DNA from 2 places in the Listeria sp. Marseille-Q6474 genome. Region 1 is predicted to be linked to the other one. Evidence: riboswitches for the same ligand, from Rfam matches in the RefSeq annotation. Region 1 holds a riboswitch; the other holds the start of a gene.
What was found. A riboswitch is a leader RNA that binds a small molecule or an ion and turns the genes downstream of it on or off. The one in region 1 is predicted to bind S-adenosylmethionine.

Region 1 (3,125 bases):
AATCATCCCACCAACCAGGGGCGTCATCTTCAAAATGTTTCGCCGCATGTGCCGTCCCAGTGAGCGCATGTTCTAACAAAATACAATTATCGCGTGAGGCAGAAAGTGTCCCATACGTTTCATAGCCAACTAAAACTGGACTTAATGTTTCCCCGTTTTCAAGTAGAAGAGGACTTTTTTGAAATAGTTCTTTTTGCTGTAAGGTCACTTCTCTTCACTTCCTCCTAAATTTGCTCTAGTGCTTTCGTTAAATCTTGAATAATATCATCCGCATTTTCGATTCCGATAGAAAGACGGATGGATTCTGGTTTAACGCCAGCTGTTAATTGTTGTTCTTCGCTTAGTTGTTGATGAGTCGTTGATGCTGGGTGGATTATAAGCGACTTGGCATCACCCACATTTGCTAGATGTGAGAATAACTCCACAGATTCGATAACCTTTTTCCCAGCCGCGTAACCACCCTTAACGCCAAAAGTGAAAATGGAACCGGGTCCTTTTGGTAAATATTTTTGCGCTAAATCGTGGTATTTGTTGTCTTTTAAGCCAGGATAATTAACCCAAGCAACTTTTGGATGGTCATTTAAGAAATTCGCTACTTGTTTCGCATTTTTCACGTGTTGCTCAAGTCGTAAAGATAATGTTTCTAGCCCTAAAATGAGCAAGAAGGCGTTGAACGGGGAAAGTGCGGCACCAGTGTCACGAAGGAGCGAGACACGGAGCTTGGTAATATAGGCCGCTGCACCAACATCATTTGTATAAGACAGCCCGTTATAACTATCATCAGGTACAACGAGTTTTGGAAACTTCCCATTTGCCCAGTTAAATTTACCGGAGTCAATAACAGCGCCACCAATTGCAACCCCGTGACCACCGATAAATTTCGTTGCCGAGTAAACGACAATATCTGCGCCAAAATCAAATGGGCGATTTAAATAAGCGGTCGCAAAAGTATTATCAACAATTAGCGGGACATCCGATGCGTGCGCTATCTCAGCTACTTTTTCAATATCAATAATATTAATATCAGGATTCCCAATCGTTTCAATGAATACGGCTTTCGTATTTTCTTTAATTGCTTTTTCAAAATTTTCAGGTTCGTTAGGGTCTACAAAAGTAACATCAATGCCAAATGTTTTAAATGTATGAGAGAAAAGAGTGTGTGTGCCACCATAAAGCGTTGCTGCTGCGACGATATGATCTCCGGAACCAGCAATATTTAAAATCGAGTAAGTAATAGCGGCCATGCCAGAAGCCGTTGCAACAGCGCCAATGCCACCTTCAAGTAAAGTTAATCGTTCTTCTAAAACAGCTGTAGTCGGATTCATAATTCGTGTATAAATATTTCCAGTTTCCTGTAAACCAAATAAGGCTGCGGCATGTTCTGGGCTATCAAATGTATACGATGTTGTTTGATAAATTGGCACAGCTCTAGAATGCGTATCTCCGTCCGGTGTATGTCCGCCGTGTACTTGAATTGTTTCGAATTTATACTCATTACTCATAAAATCCACTCCTCTTTAATATGTATTTATCAGTAATTTCCATCAAAAAACCTCCCTAGCAGTATATAAGCCGCCAGAGAGGATAGAGTTTCCTAAACTTGGATTTCCGACTTATCTTTCAGAATATACTGCTGGAATTAGCACCGTGAAAATAAATTCCGGTTGCTAAGGCTTCAAAGGGCCAGTCCCTCCACCTTTCGTGATAAGAAAATACTATTAAATTAAGTTATATATTACGCTGGATGAAACAAATTGTCAACTAAGTATTTAAAAAGTCCAAAAATAGCACTTGTGTGTGGAATTTTTGTGACAAAGCTGTTTTTTAGACTAATATTTCATTTTAAAAAGGTTTTAAAATCCATTTTTTAGGCTATTATAGTTAAGACTAATTATATTTCATTAAAAGTGGGGTTAGATTAGCACAAATAAAGGGGAGTTGAAATAAAAATGAAGACATTTACACGTATTCTTGTTTTATTAGCAGGGATTGCGATGATTGTACTTGGAATTTGGTTCTTATTCCATCCGGCTATTTCATTATTAACATCAGCTTTTATGCTTGGTTTCTTATTACTGATTTCTGGTATTTTCCACACATTCTCTTACTTTTCAGACAGAAAATCACAAAATGTTTCTGGTTGGGTACTAGCTGACGGGATTTTATCCATCTTACTAGGTTTCTTGTTATTATTTAATGAATTTGCTGGACCAGAAATAATTGTATTACTTTTTAGCATGTGGGTATTATTCGCTGGTATCATGCGTACTGTTGGTGCATTTACAGCCAAGCAAAACAATATACAAGGTTGGGGTTGGATTTTAACCATTGGTCTTATTGGTATCGTTGTAGGATTTATCGCTCTGTTTAATCCAATTGTTTCTGTGATTGGAGTAATAATTGTTGTAGCAACATTCTTCATCGTTCAAGGTATCGGCGCAATCGCGACATTCTTCTTTATTGGTAAAAATAGTTAATAAAAAAGAAGCTATCTAACTAAGATAGCTTCTTTTCATTATGCATATTTTTACGAAATACTATTAGAAAAAAAGTATTCATTTTACACTCATATGTAAGGTTCGTGATTTTCTTTTAGTTTTTGCTTATGAATCTCGAAATTATTAACACGCCAAGGTTTTGGCGAAAGCGCAATAATTCCATCTTCTTCTAGCTTTCGCAGGTTAGTTGCAACGTAAGCTCGAGCTAAATTTAGATAATTTCCCAAGATTTTTTGGGTGAAATAATAGGGAATCAAACAAGAACCATCCGACTCGATTCTTCCAAATCTCTCCCCACAAGCAATTAATCCCGCTAAAACTTTCTCGCTAGAAGGTAAATTAACGTAACCTTCCCGTTCTAACATAGGTGTAACCATACTTTGCATAAGTGCATTCATTTGCCAAAATACATCTGGTGAGCTTAAGAGTTTATTCAAAACATATTTACGTTCAAATTGATAAACACTAACTTCACTAATAGACGTATAGTTTGCAGGTGATTTGGCTCCTCCAAGTAATGTAAGCGGACCGATAGAATCTTGTTTACCTAAGAAGCTAATAATACTATCTTCTTTACACGTATTTTTACTCATCGAAACGACCCCGTCTTCAATAATATAAAAGTAA
Region 2 (3,125 bases), 240 kb from region 1:
GGACGTCCCGGCTTTCCGTCACATCTACAAAGCGGATATAATTTTTCAATAAGTTCTACCGTTTGCCTTGCTGAAAACCGACCAGGATATGGGCCGAAGTAGTGCGCGCCATCTTGTTTCACTTCAAATACAACTTCGATATGCGGATTTTTCTCATTCGTGATTTTAATATAGGGATAACTCGTTCCTTCTTTTAACTGGATATTGAAAGGAGGTTGATATTTTTGAATTAAAATCATCTCGAGAAGTAGTGCCTCTTTTTCGGAAGTAGTGATAATTAGTTCTAAATCACGAATTTGTCTTACAAGTCTTGCTGTTTTACCGATTTGTTTACTATGAAAATAAGACTTTACACGGTTTTTTAAACATTTAGATTTGCCAATATAAAGTATTTCGTTATTTTCATCTCTATAAATATAGCAACCTGGTGATTCAGGTAATAAGGTTAATTTGGTTTGTAATTTGTCATCCAAAGGGCTTCCCCTCCTTCTAGAACATCTATTCTATTCCTACTTGCTGTTTTTGTAAAGACGAAAAAAGAACTAGCCTAGGCCAGTTCTTCTTATTCGTTATTTTCCCCAAACGTCTTCTGCGATTTTGACGACGTAACGTAATTTGTTCCATTGCTCTTCTTCACTTAAAATATTGCCTTCTTCTGTAGAGGCGAATCCGCACTGTGGGCTAAGGCATAATTGGTTTAGCGGCACAATCTCACTCGCTTCTTTAATTCGTGCTTTGATTGCCGTTTCATCTTCTAAATCCCCTGTTTTAGAGGTGATTAAGCCGAGAACGATTTTCAAATCTGGGCGCGCTACATATTTTAGTGGTGAAAAATCTCCAGAACGTTCATTATCATATTCTAAAAAGAAACCATCGATATTTAGTTTGCCAAATAATGTTTCTGCAACTGGTCCATAACCGCCTTCTGCTATCCATGTAGAGCGGAAATTCCCACGACAAATGTGCATCGTAATAACCATATCTGCTGGTTTATACTTGATAGATTCATTGATAAGCGTTTTATATGTTTCTTGCAGTGTATCGGGGTCAAAACCTCGCTCACGCACGACTTCACGCTGTTCATCAGAGCATAAATAGCTCCACGATGTATCATCTAATTGTAAATAACGACAACCGGCATCATAAAAGGCTTGAATCGCTTTTTGATAAGCAGCCGCTAAATCAGCCACAAATTTATCAGCATCGTCTATATATGGCTGATACTCCATGTCACCACGATAATGAAGCATCGCCGGACTTGGAATCGTTTGTTTTGCTACATGATTTTCACCAACGGCTTCTTTTAGGAAAATAAAATCTTCTATAAATGGATGCGTCGTGAAATCAATTGGACCTGTAATTTTCACCGAATGAGATTTTGTTTGGACTTTGCTAAATTGAATGCCTCCCGCCGCATCGTATCCTTCTACCCCATCCAAATTCTCTAAGAAATCAAAATGCCACCAAGCGCGGCGAAATTCGCCATCAGTAATTGCTTTTAAACCCACTTCTTTTTGTTTTTCAACAATGTACTTGATTTCTTCATTTTCAATTTCACGTAATTCTTGAGTTGTAATTTCGCCACTTTGGAATTTCTCGCGTGCCTCTTTAATTGCCTTTGTCCGCAAAATACTTCCAACATGATCTGCATAAAATGGTGCCACTTGATTCATTTTCTTCTCCTCAATTCTAGTTATTTTTATGTACAAAAAAACTTTCCCCCAAAAGACAGCTTTTAAGGGAAAGAGTGATTTACCTGTTTCGCGTGCCTTATCTGTCAGTGATACTGCTGGATTTGGCACCGTGAAAAGTCCGGTTGCCAAGGCTTCACTGGGCCAGAACCCTCCACCTTTCTTGATAAGTTACTATGTAATTGGTTCTTATTATATCGTTTACTTCTTGTAATTGTCAAATTTATTTCTGAATATTTATGCTTCTGCGATAACTTCGATTTCAATGTCAGCATCAAGCGGTAACTTGGCTACTTGGAAAGCACTTCTCGCTGGGAAATCGCTGGAAAAGAAAGTAGCGTATACTTCATTCACAGCTGTAAAATCATTTAAATCTTTGAAGAAAACGGTCGCTTTAATGATTTTGTCTAGTCCAGAACCAGCTTCTTCTAGTACGGCTGCTAAATTTTTAAAAGCTTGCTCAGCTTGTTTTGTTGCGCCTTTTGCTAATTCTCCAGTTGCTGGGTTAATACCAAGTTGACCTGATGTGAAAATAAGTCCATTCACTTTTACAGCTTGTGAATATGGTCCGAGTGCTTTTGGGGCTGACGAGGTTTGAATAATTTCTTTTGCCATTTTATCCCTGCTTTCTTTTGTGGTATGCTTTTATTCTAATCAATAAAGTTAGTTTTAGCAATAAAGGGGGATTTCCAGATGATTTTAACGATATATTTAATCGCGATAACACTTATTTCTTTTCTATTATTCGCTGTTGATAAACGGAAAGCAATTAAACACGCATACCGGATACCTGAGTCGGTACTACTGCTCTCTGCATTTCTTGGTGGTGCCTTTGGTAGTTGGATGTCGATGCAGTTGTTTCACCATAAAACGCAAAAGCCGAAGTTTCGGATTTTAGTTCCGCTTGCGATGGTTTGGACTGTAGGGGTTTTGGTTTGGTGGTTGTACTGAATTAACAAGCTAAATTTGTCGATTTTTTAGCTTTTATAATGTTCAAATTCCCAGCAGAAATAGTTTTGCAGTGCTTGACATGAGTCATTCCAATTGTCTTTTAAACATGATTTCTATCTTTGATAAAAGTAATTCATAGCTATATTTTAACAGTCTTTTTGTACAGTTCTTAAAATTAGTAAAACACTATAACAAATCTATTATGTCTAATAGTAAAAAATACCGACCAGAGAAAACTGGTCGGTATTTTTATTCTTACTATCTTTTATTAGTTTTTCCTTCTTAATTTCTTTCTACCTCTCATTACCAACAAGAGCATGCTTAGAACAAGTAAGCTCATGCCTGTCCAGATTACCCAAGTGTTTGTTTGGTCACCTGTTTTTGGTAATGGTTTTGCTGCTTCATATGTTGTTGTATGTTGCTTGTTATCAACTACTTTTAATGGTGTTTTTTCTACTGATGGTTTTACTGGATTTGTAGGTC

Region 2: another riboswitch for S-adenosylmethionine. It lies ahead of OC533_RS04160 (5-methyltetrahydropteroyltriglutamate--homocysteine S-methyltransferase); the one in region 1 lies ahead of OC533_RS05335 (O-acetylhomoserine aminocarboxypropyltransferase/cysteine synthase family protein).

The regions. Positions count from the first base shown of each region.
Region 1 covers NZ_CAMPPS010000001.1:1,051,877-1,055,001, reverse strand. Annotated here, with positions in the region: gene metX (homoserine O-acetyltransferase) at 1-208, opposite strand, end outside; gene OC533_RS05335 (O-acetylhomoserine aminocarboxypropyltransferase/cysteine synthase family protein) at 225-1,502, opposite strand; SAM riboswitch class I at 1,611-1,711, opposite strand; gene OC533_RS05330 (HdeD family acid-resistance protein) at 1,950-2,477, shown strand; gene OC533_RS05325 (Crp/Fnr family transcriptional regulator) at 2,567-3,125, opposite strand, start outside.
Region 2 covers NZ_CAMPPS010000001.1:816,536-819,660, forward strand. Annotated here, with positions in the region: gene uvrC (excinuclease ABC subunit UvrC) at 1-473, opposite strand, end outside; gene OC533_RS04160 (5-methyltetrahydropteroyltriglutamate--homocysteine S-methyltransferase) at 570-1,673, opposite strand; SAM riboswitch class I at 1,768-1,864, opposite strand; gene OC533_RS04165 (RidA family protein) at 1,929-2,306, opposite strand; gene OC533_RS04170 (DUF1294 domain-containing protein) at 2,385-2,642, shown strand; gene OC533_RS04175 (bacterial Ig-like domain-containing protein) at 2,911-3,125, opposite strand, start outside.